Regions from separate parts of the Streptomyces sp. 147326 genome, predicted to be linked through region 1. Evidence: riboswitches for the same ligand, from Rfam matches in the RefSeq annotation. Region 1 holds a riboswitch; the other holds the start of a gene.
The links. A riboswitch is a leader RNA that binds a small molecule or an ion and turns the genes downstream of it on or off. The one in region 1 is predicted to bind cobalamin.
Positions count from the first base shown of each region.

Region 2: it holds a riboswitch for cobalamin, as region 1 does, so the genes downstream of both, RIU97_RS04165 (hypothetical protein) here and RIU97_RS13980 (ribonucleoside-diphosphate reductase subunit alpha) in region 1, are expected to answer to the same signal.

Region 1 is NZ_CP134201.1:3,209,465-3,216,968, forward strand. Features, by position in the region: gene RIU97_RS13970 (Uma2 family endonuclease) at 1-314, opposite strand, end outside; gene RIU97_RS13975 (GNAT family N-acetyltransferase) at 392-889, shown strand; cobalamin riboswitch at 931-1,062, shown strand; gene RIU97_RS13980 (ribonucleoside-diphosphate reductase subunit alpha) at 1,207-3,594, shown strand; gene RIU97_RS13985 (ribonucleotide-diphosphate reductase subunit beta) at 3,594-4,610, shown strand; gene RIU97_RS13990 (hypothetical protein) at 4,749-4,973, opposite strand; gene RIU97_RS13995 (helix-turn-helix domain-containing protein) at 5,055-6,020, shown strand; gene def (peptide deformylase) at 6,033-6,668, opposite strand; gene RIU97_RS14005 (tetratricopeptide repeat protein) at 6,751-7,504, opposite strand, start outside.
Region 2 is NZ_CP134201.1:851,759-859,262, forward strand. Features, by position in the region: gene RIU97_RS04155 (VOC family protein) at 1-210, opposite strand, end outside; gene RIU97_RS04160 (nucleotide disphospho-sugar-binding domain-containing protein) at 353-1,471, shown strand; gene RIU97_RS04165 (hypothetical protein) at 1,637-3,049, opposite strand; cobalamin riboswitch at 3,161-3,299, opposite strand; cobalamin riboswitch at 3,367-3,501, shown strand; gene RIU97_RS04170 (hypothetical protein) at 3,611-5,293, shown strand; one part of gene RIU97_RS04175 (IS5 family transposase) at 5,281-5,769, opposite strand; one part of gene RIU97_RS04175 (IS5 family transposase) at 5,772-6,128, opposite strand; gene RIU97_RS04180 (hypothetical protein) at 6,195-6,704, opposite strand; gene RIU97_RS04185 (hypothetical protein) at 6,680-7,426, opposite strand.

The DNA.
Region 1 (7,504 bases):
GGATCCACCCAGTCGCCCTGTCCCACGAACGCGTCCTCGTGCGCCAGAACCCCGTCCGGAATAGCACGGCCCTCCCGGTACTGTTCCGCCTTGATCCCCTGCCCTGGGTGCAGCCAGAAATCCGGGTGGTGCTGCATGCAGATCCGTGTCAGCCACAGAATGATCCGCCCGTGGTCCCCGTCTGGCATGGCCTTGCTCCTCAGCACCCCACCGATGAACTCCAGTCGCAGCCCCTCCGCCTCGCGGGCCGCTATCCGGGCCAGGTGCTCGAACTCTGCGATCGTCATGTGGGGCCTGTCGGTCATCACGGTCATGCCTCGCTCGCCTTCCTCGACGGTGCTTCTTCGACCATAGCGCCGCCCGCCGACACCCGTCCTGCACACTCGACCGCATGGACATGGTGATCAGAACGGCGCTGCCCGCCGAATACGCGGAACTGGGTGAGATCACGGCGCAGGCCTACCTCGCCGACGGGCACCTGGACTTCAACGAGGACGACGGCTACCTGAACGTGCTGCGCGACGTGGCCGGCCGGGCCGCCCGGGCCGAGGTGCTCGTCGCCGAGCGGGACGGGCGGATCCTGGGCGGGGTGACCTTCGCCGCCCCCGGCAGCCCGCTCGCCGACATCGCCGCCCCCGACGAGGCGGAGTTCCGGATGCTCGCGGTGGCCCGGGCGGCGCGCGGCCAGGGCGCCGGTGAGGCTCTGGTGCGGGCGTGCGTCGAGCGGGCGCGGGCCATCGAGGGGGTGACGGGCGTCGTGCTCTCCACCCAGCGCAGCATGGCCGGCGCCCACCGGATCTACGCGCAACTGGGCTTCGTACGCGTTCCCGAGCGGGACTGGGCGCCGATCCCGGGCCTGACACTCCTCGCGTATCGGCTCAAGCTGTAGCCGCGCCGACACTACATGTGGGGGTTGCCGCATACGGCCGCCCCCACATGTATGCTCAAGGCTGCTGTCGCGCAGGGGAATCCGGTGTGAATCCGGAACTGTCCCGCAACGGTATGAAGTGTCCGCCTACCGGACACCAAGTCCGATGACCTGCCGACAGCGCGCCCGGCTCGACCGAACCGGGTGCCGACACGTCCGGGCCTCGCGGTTGGGCCGGTGGACGCCATGCGGTGTGTACGCGTTCCTACCACGCCCGCATGCGCCCGCTCGCGCCCCGCTCCGCCGATGACCGGGCCGAGCGAGGGAGAGCTCCCGCCGTGACCATCGCGCCTTCCGCACCGCGCGCCGAGTCCGTTTCTGGCGACAACACCGAGGGCCCGGGGGCCACGCTGCTGCGTACCCTCACCGAACTGACGGCGGACCTCCCCGACACCGACCCCGGGCGCGTCGCCGCCGCCGCGCTCCGCGGCCGCAGCTCCGCCGCCGACGAGGCCGAACTCCGCGGTCTCGCCACCGAGGGCGCCGCCGGTCTGATCTCCGAGGACCCCGCCTACTCGAAGCTCGCCGCCCGGCTGCTGACGCTGGCCGTGCGCGACGAGGCCGCGAGTCAGGGCTCCACCTCCTTCTCGGCCTCGGTCGAGGTCGGTCACCGCGAGGGCCTGATCGCCGACCGCACCGCCGAGTTCGTGCGCACGCACGCGAACCGGCTGGACGCGCTGGTCGAGCACACCCTCGCCGAGGGCGCCGACGACCGCTTCGGCTTCTTCGGCCTGCGCACCCTGCACAGCCGCTACCTGCTGCGCCACCCGATCACCCGTCAGGTCATCGAGACCCCGCAGTACTTCATGCTGCGCGTGGCCTGCGGCCTCGCCGCGGACGAGAGCGTCCAGGCCCTCGAGGAAGTGACCTCGCTGTACCGGCTGATGAGCCGCCTCGACTACCTGCCCTCCTCCCCCACCCTCTTCAACTCCGGCACCCGGCACCCGCAGATGTCCTCCTGCTACCTGCTGGATTCCCCGCTGGACGAGCTCGACTCGATCTACGACCGCTACCACCAGGTGGCGCGCCTGTCGAAGCACGCCGGCGGCATCGGCCTGTCGTACTCCCGCATCCGCGCCCGCGGTTCCCTGATCCGCGGCACCAACGGCCACTCCAACGGCATCGTGCCGTTCCTGAAGACCCTCGACGCCTCCGTCGCCGCCGTGAACCAGGGTGGCCGCCGCAAGGGCGCCGCCGCCGTCTACCTGGAGACCTGGCACGCGGACATCGAGGAGTTCCTGGAGCTCCGCGACAACACCGGTGAGGACCAGCGCCGTACGCACAACCTGAACCTCGCCCACTGGGTCCCCGACGAGTTCATGCGCCGCGTGAACGCGGACGCCGAGTGGTCGCTGTTCTCCCCGGCCGACGTGCCCGAGCTGGTCGACCTGTGGGGCGACGAGTTCGACGCCGCCTACCGCAAGGCCGAGGCGGAGGGCCTGGCCCGCAAGACCATGCCCGCCCGCGACCTGTACGGCCGGATGATGCGCACCCTCGCGCAGACCGGCCAGGGCTGGATGACCTTCAAGGACGCCTCCAACCGCACGGCGAACCAGACCGCCGAGCCGGGCACGGTCGTGCACTCCTCGAACCTGTGCACCGAGATCATCGAGGTCACCAACGACGGCGAGACGGCCGTCTGCAACCTCGGCTCGGTCAACCTCGGCGCCTTCGTCGTCGACGGCGAGATCGACTGGGAGCGGATGGACGAGACCGTCCGCACCGCCGTGACCTTCCTCGACCGCGTGGTGGACATCAACTTCTACCCGACCGAGCAGGCCGGCCGTTCCAACGCCCGCTGGCGCCCGGTGGGCCTGGGCGCGATGGGCCTCCAGGACGTCTTCTTCAAGATGAAGCTCCCCTTCGACTCCCCCGAGGCGAAGGCCCTCTCCACCAAGCTCTCCGAGCGCATCATGCTCGCGGCGTACGAGGCCTCGTGCGACCTGGCCGAGCGCAGCGGCCCGCTGCCGGCCTGGGAGCAGACCCGCACCGCGCGCGGCGTCCTGCACCCGGACCACTACGACGTGGAGCTGAACTGGCCGGAGCGCTGGGACGCACTGCGCACCCGGGTCGCGAAGTCCGGCATGCGCAACTCCCTGCTCCTCGCCATCGCCCCGACGGCCACCATCGCCTCGATCGCCGGCGTGTACGAGTGCATCGAGCCGCAGGTCTCCAACCTCTTCAAGCGCGAGACGCTCAGCGGTGAGTTCCTCCAGGTGAACGGCTACCTGGTGGAGGAGCTGAAGGCGCTCGGCGTGTGGGACGCCCAGACCCGCGAGGCGCTGCGCGAATCCTCCGGCTCGGTCCAGGGGTTCGGCTGGATCCCGGCCGAGGTCCGCGAGCTGTACCGCACGGCGTGGGAGATCCCGCAGCGCGGCCTGATCGACATGGCGGCGGCCCGTACGCCGTTCCTGGACCAGTCGCAGTCGCTGAACCTGTTCCTGGAGACGCCCACCATCGGCAAGCTCAGCTCGATGTACGCGTACGCCTGGAAGCAGGGTCTGAAGACCACCTACTACCTGCGCTCGCGCCCCGCGACGAAGATCGCCCGCGCCGCGTCCGCGTCCGCCGTTCCGGCCGCCGCCACCCCGCTCCCGCAGGCCGTCGACGCCGACGCTCTGGCCTGCTCCCTTGAGAACCCCGAGTCCTGCGAGGCCTGCCAGTAATGAGCTCCACCGACAACAAGAACCTCCTGGACCCGGGCTTCGAGCTCACGCTCCGCCCGATGCGCTACCCGGACTTCTACGAGCGCTACCGGGACGCGATCAAGAACACGTGGACGGTGGAGGAGGTCGACCTCCACTCGGACGTCGCGGACCTCGCGAAGCTGACGCCGGCCGAGCAGCACATGATCGGCCGCCTGGTCGCGTTCTTCGCGACGGGTGACTCGATCGTCTCGAACAACCTGGTGCTGACGCTCTACAAGCACATCAACTCCCCGGAGGCGCGCCTGTACCTGTCGCGCCAGCTGTTCGAGGAGGCCGTGCACGTCCAGTTCTACCTGACGCTGCTCGACACCTACCTGCCCGATCCGGACGACCGCGCGGCCGCGTTCGACGCGGTCGAGGAGATCCCGTCCATCCGCGAGAAGGCGCAGTTCTGCTTCAAGTGGATGGACTCGGTCGAGAAGATCGACCGGCTGGAGTCGAAGGCCGACCGCCGCCGCTTCCTGCTGAACCTGATCTGCTTCGCCGCGTGCATCGAGGGCCTGTTCTTCTACGGCGCCTTCGCGTACGTGTACTGGTTCCGCTCGCGCGGCCTGCTGCACGGCCTGGCCACCGGCACCAACTGGGTGTTCCGTGACGAGACCATGCACATGAACTTCGCCTTCGAGGTCGTGGACACGGTCCGCAAGGAGGAGCCGGAGCTCTTCGACGACGCCCTCCAGCAGCAGGTCACCGACATGCTCAAGGAGGCCGTGGAGGCGGAGCTGCAGTTCGGCCGCGACCTGTGCGGCGACGGCCTGCCGGGCATGAACACCGAGTCGATGCGCGAGTACCTGGAGTGCGTCGCGGACCAGCGTCTGGTCCGCCTCGGCTTCGCCCCGGTGTACGGCTCGCAGAACCCGTTCTCCTTCATGGAGCTGCAGGGCGTCCAGGAGCTGACCAACTTCTTCGAGCGCCGTCCGTCGGCCTACCAGGTCGCGGTCGAGGGCACGGTCGACCTGGACGAGGACTTCTAGGGTCCCCGGTCTTCCAGGGCCCCCGGCCGGGACGCGGTAACGCCGCGAAGCCGGGATGCGGTATCACCACCGCGTCCCGGCTTCTCGCGTTTCCGGCGCCCGATCGTCCGGCTGCCCGTGTGCACGGTCGCCCCCGGCTCAGTGGGCGACGGGGCCCCAGTGCATCCCGCTGTGCCGGGGGCGGGGCCGGCGGACGGTGGGCGGCAGGCCGCCGGCCTTCTGGCGCGGCAGCCACACGAGCCGGGTCTCGACGGCCCGCAGCTGCCGGTCGATCCGACGGTCGCGCAGGACCCCGTACAGGCTGGGGGCGAGCACCAGGGCGGCGACGGCAAGGACGGTGAGGTAGCTCAGGAAGGTGTTCATGTCTCCACTCTCCTCCCGTGGGGAAAACTCGCACAGTGGCAGGACTGTCATGAAAGAGCGAATTACTGCCACACTGGAGCCATGCTGACCAACGTGGCCGTGGCCCTCCTCGACGAGATCGCCCCCTTCGAGTTCGGGATCTTCTGCGAAGTCTTCGGAATCGACCGCAGCGATCACGGACTGCCGGTGTACGACTTCGCCGTGTGCGCGGCGCAGGAAGGTCCGCTGGCCATGTCCGGCACCGGATTCACGGTCTCCCCCGAGCACGGGCTGGAGCGGCTGGAGAGCGCCGACCTGATCTGCGTGCCCGCCTTCCGTGACGCGGGCGAGCGCACGTTCCCGGAACCGCTGCTGGAGGCGCTGCGCCGCGGGGTGGACCGGGGAGCGCGGGTGGTCAGTGTGTGCAGCGGCGCGTACGTGCTCGGGGCGGCGGGGCTGCTGGACGGCCGGCACTGCACCACGCACTGGATGCACGCCGCGACGCTGGCCCGGCGCTTCCCGCGGGCGCTGGTCGACCCGGACGTGCTGTACGTCGACGCGGGCCCAGTGATCACCTCCGCCGGCACCGCCTCCGGCATCGACGCCTGCCTGCACCTCGTCCGCCAGGAGCACGGGGCCGAGGTGGCCAACACCATCGCGCGGCGGATGGTCGTACCGCCCCACCGGGACGGCGGGCAGGCCCAGTACATCGAGCGGCCGCTGCCGCGCACCTCCTGCGACACCGTGGGCGAGGTGATCGAGTGGATGGCCCGCCACCTGGAGGAGGAGATCACCGTCGAGCAGCTCGCGGAGCGCGCGCACATGTCACCGCGCACCTTCGCCCGCCGCTTCCTCCAGGAGACCGGCACCACCCCGTACAAGTGGGTGCTGCGGCAGCGGGTCCTGCTGGCCCAGGAACTGCTGGAGTCGACCGACGAGACGGTGGACGCGATCGCCGGCCGCTCCGGCTTCGGCAACGCGGCCGCCCTGCGCCACCACTTCCTGCGGACCCTGGGCACCACGCCGAATTCCTTCCGGCGCGCCTTCCGGGGCCCGCAGGCCGCCTAGCCGGCCGAGGGGCTACGCGTTCGGGACGGTCTCGTAGCGCGGGGTGCCCTCTTCCATCTGCCGCAGGGCGTCCTTGCGGTCCCGCTTCGAGAGGCGGTCGATGTAGAGGTAGCCGTACAGGTGGTCGGTCTCGTGCTGGAGGCAGCGGGCGAAGTAGCCGGTGCCGCGCACCTTGATCGGGTTGCCCTGGGCGTCCTGGCCCTCGACCTCGGCATAGTCCGGGCGGGCCAGCGAGGCGTACGCCGTCGGGACCGACAGGCAGCCCTCGTTCGAGTCGTCCAGCACCCGGGTGCCCGCGGGCAGCTCGACGAGCTTCGGGTTGACGACGACACCGGTGTGCCGCACGCCGTCGTCGTCCGGGCAGTCGTAGACGAAGACCTTCGCGTCCACGCCGATCTGGTTCGCGGCGAGGCCCACGCCCTCGGCGGCCTTCTGGCTGGCGAACATGTCGTCGATCAGCTGGGCCAGCTCGTCGCCGAACTCGGTGACGTCCTTGCACTCGCTGTGCAGGACCGGGTTGCCGACGACGGTGATCGGGCGGGCGGTGCCGCGCTCACGGTGGGCGAGCTCGCGCTCCGCACAGTCCTCCGTGTCCACTACGTACCCGTCGTTCACGACCTCGACAACCTCGTTCTCCTGCTGCGACATGTCCGCCGTACGCCTTCCGTAAGTCCAAGTCACCGGTGGTCGCCAATGGCCACCGATGTGCCCGTACAGCCTACGGCCCGGCTCAGCAGACTTCTTCGAGATCCCGCCACTCACGGGTGCCCGGGCTGTCCGCGACCCAGCCGTCGAGCAGTCCGCGCACCAGACCGGCCGGCGCCGCGATACCGCATTCGCGCTCGGGCACCCACAGGGAGCCGGAGCCGGCCGTACGGTGCCCCAGCGGTCCGGGGTGCCCCGGCTCGCTGTGGTCGTGCGGATCCAGGTGCTCGCCGTCGCCCTCGTCGCTGGGCATCTCGCTCTCCGAGCAGGTCCGGCACAGCAGCCGCACCGACGAGGACCAGTCCTCGGCGGCGAAGCCCGCGTCCGAGGCCAGCTGCTCCAGCGCGTCGCGGTCCGCCTCGGTGGCCGCCTCCAGCAGCACCACCCAGGTCGGCACCGGCGACGGCGCCCACAGCTCGATCTCGTCGAAGACGGGGTACGAGGGGCCGGCCGCGGTGACCCGCTCGCCGTGCGGGACCCCGTCGTGGAGCACGACCTCGCCCCAGCGCCGCCCCGAGGAGGGCAGCGGGATCGACAGGACCTCCATCCGGGCCGGGTCCAGCCGGCGGCCCCAGACCACCTCGGCCTCGCCCTCCGGCGAGAGCCGCACGGCGGCGCTGCCGAGCTCCATGCCGACCGGTTCGCCACTGCCCTTGCCGCCCGCGCCGTGCGCGTCGCCGGGCACCTTCAGCCCGTACGCCTGCCAGGCCCGCCGGGCCAGCGGCCAGTCCTGCAGCGCGGTCGCGGCGATGCCGACGTTCCACCAGTCCGGGGCGCCG
Region 2 (7,504 bases), 2.4 Mb from region 1:
GACCCGGAAGTTGAGCATGGTCTGCTGGGCTCGGGACCCGAAGTAGTCGGTCTCGGACTCGAACGTCGCGAAGACCGTCGGCCCGGCTTCCTGACGCCACAGGCCGTGCTTGTCGGTGTCCAGGCCCAGGCAGTCGCGGTACCACGCACCCAGGGCCGCCGGGTCGGCCGCCCGCATGAAGTACCCACCGATTCCAAGCACGCGTTCCATGCCGTCATCCTGCCAGCACGTCGACTCGATCGCTCGTCAGGAACGGCCGGAATTCGCCCACTTCGACGGAAACTGCCGCAGCGGTATATACGTTCAACAAACCGTCAGAGGAATCAAGGAGCTCCACCCGAGGAGTAACGCAGTGCGCGTACTGTTCACCGGCCCCGCCGCGGCAGGCCACCTGTTCCCGATGGTCCCGACCGCCCAGGCACTCCAGGCCGCCGGACACCAGGTGCTGTTCGCCGGTTCGGCCCCGCTCGACCAGATGCGGCAAGCCGGCGTGCCCACCGTCGAGATCGGCGACGGCTCGACGCTGATGGAGGCCTTCCGGCGCGCCTCGGAGGGCACCGAACCGCAGTTCGTCACGGACGACAAGAGCGTGGAGGAGACCCAGCGGCTGGCCGCGGCCGGTTTCGCCGAACACAGCCGGGTCACCATCGACGGCCTGCTCGCGGTCGCCACCGCCTGGCGGCCCGACCTCATCGTCCACGCCGCCTTCCAGGCCGCCGCCCCCCTGGTCTCGGCGGCACTCGGCATACCCGCCGTCGTCCACAACTTCGGCGTGATGTCCGGCTCCGGCATGGTCGGCGTGCTCGCCGACGTCCTGGCGGACGAGTACCGGGCCCGCGAGGTCGAAGGCCCGGCGACCCGTACCGTCCTCGACGTCGTACCCGCCTCCCTCGGCGGGGACGGCACCGGCTGGCGGGTCCGCTACGTGCCCTACAACGGCGGCGGCACGGTCCCCGGTGACCTCATAGCCCGCGGCTCCCGGCCCCGTATCGCCGTCACGCTCGGAACGGTGGTGACCGCGTTCGCGGGCGTCAACCCGATCGCCCGGGTGATCGCCGAGGCCGCCTCCGTCGACGCCGAGTTCCTGCTCGCCGTCGGCGACACCGACCTGAGCCCGCTCGGCACCCTTCCCCCCAATGTCCGCCCCCTGCCCTGGGTGCCCCTGGCCCAGTTGCTGGACACCGCCGACGCGGTCGTGCACCACGGCGGCTCCGGCACCATGCTCACCGCCGCGGCCCGCGGTGTTCCCCAGCTGATCCTCCCGCAGGGCGCCGACCACTTCATCAACGTCGATGCCGCGACGGGCCTGGGCTTCGCCCTCCGGGCGAGCGGCGACAGCGTGGACGCCGCCCTGCTCAGCCGCCTCCTGACCGACGACGACCTCCGCAAGGGCGCCGCCGCCACCCAGGCCGACATCACCGCACTCCCCTCCCCGACCGACCTCGTCGCCTCCTTCGAGGCGCTCGGGTAACGCCGCCCCCGGCCTTGGGGTGTGCGGCCCCCTTCCCGGTCGGACCGCCGGGTGCGGGGCCCGTACTCGGGTAACGCCGCCCCCGGCCTTGGGGTGTGCGGCCCCCTTCCCGGTCGGACCGCCGGGTGCGGGGCCCGTACTCGGGTCCCCGCACCCGGCGGGGCATCAGGCGCCCCAGCGCAGGGCGATCGTGTCGCCCACGTTGATGCCCTTCTCGCGGAGGGCGCCGGCGAAGGCGGAGCCGTCGACGCTGACCTTCCAGGTGTTGCCACCGCTGTTGGCCTTGCCGTTGACGTTGGTGATGGTGCCGGTGCCCGACGAGGGGGTCACGCCGGTGACACAGCCCGACGGGGTGGCGCCGCCGGCCGCCGCGTTCAGGACGTCGCCGAGGGTGGTGGCCGTAGCGGTCGGCGTGAAGGCCACCGAGCAGACCTTGAGGTTGCCGGCGTCGTCGTCGACGGTCAGGGCCAGCATGGTGGCGGTGCCTGCGGTGAAGGTGGACTGTGCGACCCACTGCGGGGCGCCGGGGGTGACCGGGACGGGCGGGGCCGTGGTGAATCCGCCGCCGGCCACGGCGCGCAGCGCGTCGATCGAGGCGTAGGCGCTCGGGCCGGTGTCGGACGGCTTGTACTTGAAGCCGCCCGCCGGGTTGTACTGGTTGGCGATCAGGAAGTCGACGGGGGTCTTGCCGTTGGCGGTGAGGAAGTCACCGGTCTGCGGGTTGATGCCGCAGGCGTTGAGGCCGGCGACGCCCCAGCCGTTGGAGCTGGTGTTGACCCCGTACATGGAGTTGAAGGCACCGGTGCTGGCGACGAGCTTGCCCTTGAGGAAGTTCTTGGCCTGGACGACGTCGGCGTCGGTGTTGGGGACGCCGGAGACGCAGAGCGCGGCCATCGCGGCGCCGGTCATGTCGACGTCGCTCGCGGAGTTGAGGACGGTGGGGTTGCCCTCGGCCTTGTTGTAGGTCCAGCCGCCGTCGACGTGCTGGTTGGCGCGGATGCGGGTGACCATCGAGTCGGTGAGCGCCTGCGGGACGCGGTTGCCGCCGGCCTGGGTCTTGGCGCCACCGAGCGAAAGGGCCGCGAAGACGGTGCCGTTGAAGTTGCCGGACGGGCCGAAGTAGCCCGCCTCGGCCGTCTGCCAGAAGGAGTAGACGTGGGCGACGAGGTTGCGGGAGGCCGACACGCGGGCCGGGTCGATGCCGGCGGCGTACGCGTTGAGGGTGCCGCGCTCGTAGTCGGTGACCACCGGGGAGGCCGAGGGCCAGCCCGCCGTGGACAGCAGGTTCCGGTAGACGGTGCGGGCGTTCTTCGTCGTGTCCCCGCCCGGGGCGACGTCGACGACCGCGGTGCCGGCGGCGGCGAAGGTGCTGAACGCCCACTCGTTGGACAGGCCGGAGCCGGCGTACGAACCGTCGGCCGCCTGCAGCGACTTGAGGTAGGCGACGCCGTTCGTCTTGGACGTGGCGATCTGCGCCGGCGACGAGGTCGCGAAGGCGGGCAGCGCGGTGAGGGCGAAGGCGCCGAGCGCGGCGGGCACCGCGAGCGCGAGGCGGCGGGACGTACGGGGACGGGACATGGCCTGCTCCTGGAATCGGCGGACGCCGGCCTTCCCGGGCGCCACGCGGTCGCCGTACGGACGCACGGCCGGGCATGCCGGGGGCCGCCGTCCGGAACGCGTGGTACGGCTTCCTGTTCTGCATCGCCGGATGGGCATTCGGGCTCGGAAACGGCCCCCGCCGTCCCACACCGCTGCGCGTCAGCTCCGGCATCGCACCGGATTCCCCCATGTGGCAGCCCAGGACGCTACCCGAGCGATCAAGGGACCGCCAGCCATCCGTGCGGGTGGGCAGGGGGCGCATCCGGGAGGCCTATGCCATCTTGACGCGTCGGCGAAATCCGTGTTGCACTCCGGCTGATAGCTGCTCAGCACCAGGGGAAGCCGGTCGAATTCCGGCGCTGACCCGCAACCGTAGGCCCGGTTCGTTCCGGGTGAGCCGGAATGCCTGGGGCCGGGACACAGTACGAAGAGCGCCGTCGTGGATTGCGGTGTGGTCGTCGCAGCCTCCCCCTGGCGTTCGCAGCCGTGCGGGGGCGCATCACCACGCACGCAGCCCCCCGGCAGAGACGAGGGGCCGCGGTGGGGACCGAACAGCAGGCGAAACGGCAGTCGGGGACGAGACGGCGGTTCTTCTCCCTCGTGACCGCGGCCTTCGTGACGCTCGGTGCGGGAATTGCGTTCTTCACGGTCCCCCCGTCCGCCCATGCCGATCCGATCGAGCAGTGCACGGCCACCACCGGCGCCGTCGTGGCCGTGGACTTCGGTCCCTTCGGCGGAAAGGTCGAGCGCGGCTGCGACACCACCCCGACGACCGGCTTCGAGCTGCTGCGCACGGGCGGCTTCACCACCGTCGGCACCGTCCACGACGGTGACGGATTCATCTGCCGGATAGGCAACGGCTCCTTCAACTCCGGTACGCAGTACCCCACTCCGGACAAGGAGGAGTGCGTCCTCACCCCGCAGGCCACCGCGTACTGGTCGTACTGGATCGCCTCGCCCGGTCAGAAGAACTGGACGTACAGCCCGCTCGGCGCCATGGCACGCACTCCGAAGCCGGGCGACGTGGACGCCTGGGTGTTCGGCGGAACGGGCATCGGCGGCACCTCGGGCAAGCCCACCTTCTCCCCCGACGACGTTCGGGCCGGCGGCGGTTCCGTCCCCGATCCGACCGTCCCGACGGCGCCGCCCAACGCTCCCGCGGGGTCGGTCGACGTGCCCGCGGCCACCGGCTGGCTCACCGGGAAGCTGACGGAAGGGGAGCGCGTCGTCGACGACGGTGCCACCGTCCCGAACCACCTCTTCACCACGGAGGCCGTGTACGCCCTCGCGGGCGCCGACCCCAAGAGCCCGGTGGCGAAGAAGGCAGCCGACTTCCTCGCCGCTCCCGCGCAGACGGACGCGTACGCCTACCCGGCCGGCAAGGACGGGATACCCGACGCCACCGCCGCCGCGCGGCTCGCGCTCGTCGCCGAGGCCACCGGCAAGGACCCCCGGGCCTTCGGCGGCCACGACCTGCTCGGCGACCTCGTCAAGTACGTCTGCCCGCGGGACATCGGTGACGGAGAGACGATCGACGGCTGCTTCACCAAGGGCGACTTCCGCACCACCGGCCAGTCCGACGCCCAGGCCATGGCCGTGATCGCCCTGCTGAACGGCGGCGTGACGCCCCCCGCCGACGCCGTGAACCGGCTGACCGGCCTCCAGTGCGAGGACGGCGGCTTCACGAGCATCCTCATCCGCTCCGGCGGATGGTGCGACAGCGACGCCGCCTCCACCGGGCTGATCACCCTGGCCCTCAAGCGGGCCGGCGGCCACGACGCCGCCGTGCAGAAGGCCCGGGGCTACCTCAAGAAGTCCCAGCTCCCGACCGGCGCCTGGCCCTCCGCCGCCTACATGACCACCGGCAGCCCGGCCTCCACCGCCTGGGCCGCCCAGGCCCTGCGCGCCCTCGGCGACGGGCCCTTCGCGGACGCCGGCGTGTCCTGGCTCTCCAGGCACCAGCTCTCCAAGGGCGGCTTCGGCTTCGAGGAGGACGACACCGAACCGCGCCTGTTCCCGACCGCCCCGGTCGTCGTCGCGGGCGCCAAGAGCGACCTGGTCGCTCTGACCACCAAGAAGACCGAACCGCCGACCGTCCCGCCGGCCGGTGACGGGCCCGACCTGAAGAAGGGCGTCGCCTTCCTCACCCACACCTCGCGCCTGATCCAGGGCCGGTTCTACGAGAGCGCCCCCGGCACCGGCTTCGCCGACTACGGCATGTAGTCGCGTTTGTCGTACCGGGTCGCGACGGCCCTGTGCTGTTTCAGCTTCCCGATGCAGCGTTCGACGGTGTTGCGCTGGCGGTACTGCTCGCGGTCGAAGGCTGGCGGGCGGCCGCCGGCCCGGCCGCGCCTGCGGCGCTTCGCACGCTGGTCGTCCGGCTGCGCGATCGTTGCCTTGATCCCGCGTTTGCGCAGGTAGACGCGGTTGGCGCGACTGGAGTACGCCTTGTCGCCACGGGCCCGGTCCGGCCGGGTGCGGGGGCGCCCGGGCCCGCGGCGGGCCACGTTCAGGGCCTGCATGAGCGGGATGAACATCGGGCTGTCCCCGCGCTGGCCCGGCGAGGTCAGCCAGACCAGGGGCCGGCAGCGGTCATCCGCCAGCAGGTGGACCTTGCTGGTCAGCCCGCCCCGGGAGCGTCCCAGGGCCTCGCGGCCCTCTGCGTCCACACGCGTGCCGCCCCCTTTTCGGGGTGGTCGGCCGGGGGTGCATGCCGGGCTCCGGCTGCATGCTGGTGGGCCCGGCAGGTGGTGGAGTCGACGTTGACCGCCCACGAGCCGTCCGCGTCCGGGGCGGTGGAGTCGGCGCCGGCCTGCAACGCTCGCAGGATCTTCGACCAGGTGCCATCGGCCGACCAGCGGCGGTGGCGTTCGTAGACGGTCTGCCAGGATCCGTAGCGTTCGGGCAGGTCACGCCAGGGAATCCCGGTCCGCGTCCGGTAGAGCACTCCGTTGACCACGGTCCGGTGGTCGGCCCACCGCCCACCCGGCCCGCCAGTCTCCGGCAGCAGCGAGCCTATGCGATCCCACTGAGCATTCGTCAGTTCATGCCGACGCACCATGACCGACTCATGCCCGGAACGGCAACAGATCCACCACCCCGGGCAAGAGCCATCAGACACCGCCTAGCCGGCGCTGACGGCCGTCACGTGCGTGGTGCCGTCGCGCAGGGAGGTGATGCGGACCTGGCCCGCGGGGAAGGGGTCCCTCCCGTTCGGGCCGGGTATGCGCGCGAACGGGGTCCAGGAGCCGTTCGGCTGCCTGGTGTTGTGCCAGATCCGTCCGTCGAGCCCGACCGCCACGACCTGGGCGGAACCGTCGGGCATCCCGGTGATGCCGATGGCGCTGGCCGCCATGGTTGCGGTGGTGACGCCGCGCGGGGGCAGGAAAGCGGTCCAGGAGCCGTCGGGCCGCCGCAGCCGGTGGTACACCATCCCGTCGAGCCCGATCGCGAGCACCTGGGAGGAACCGTCGGGCAGGCCGGCGATCGCCAGGGCCGGGCCGGAGAACGCCGGGGCCCCGTTGTAGCCGCCCAGGCGCCCCCAGGCCGTGCACGCGCCATCGCGCCCGCGGACGCAGTGGTACATGGCACCGTCCGTGCCGTATCCGATCAGCTGGGCGGACCCGTCGGGCATGGCGGCGATCGACACCTTCGTCGCTCCCCAGCGGCGGCGGAGCTGGTGTTGTGGTCGGAGGTGGCGATGAAGTTCAGCCCTTCATGGCGGGCCGCCGTGACGATCTCGTCCACCGTGCGCTTCCCGTCGGAGTGCACGCTGTGCAGGTGCAGGTCGCCCCGGTACCAGCCGGGCCCCCGCCCCGCCACCGAGGTTGGCAGGATGTCGTACGGGGTCCGGGGCAGCGGGTCGCCGTGGTGCAGGGTGACCTCGACCTGCCAGGCCATGCCGCCGGCGGCGCCGACCATCGGCCCCAGGATGACGGACCAGCCGCCGGGTTCGACGGGCCCGGGCACGTAGCCGGGAGTGGCGTCCGCGGCGGAGAGGGTGAACCCGGCCCGTTCACCGCCCGACCAGCCGCGGAAGCCGGAGGGGCCGAAGATCCCGAGGTCGAGGATGCCGGCGGCGGCGTCGTGGGAGGTGGAGACGGAGATCCGCTGCACTCCGGCGGGGACGTCGAAGGGGACGTACGCCCACTGGTCGTTGCCGTACGGGGCGCGGCCCTGGTAGGTGGTGGTCACCGTGTCGGTCCCCTGGCCCCTGGTGGCGGCGTGCGCGATCGGTGCGGGAACGAGCGCGGCGGCTCCGCCCGCGGCCAGCAGGGCCCCTAATCGGAGCAGGGACCTGCGCTCGACACCCGGGCCGGGGTGGGGAGCGCCGTTCGGAAGGTGTTGACTCGGCACGGCCGTGTTCTCCGTTCACGTGGGTGGCAGGGAAGACGTGCAGGCGTGCGGCGTACAGGTGCGGGGGGCGTGCAGGTG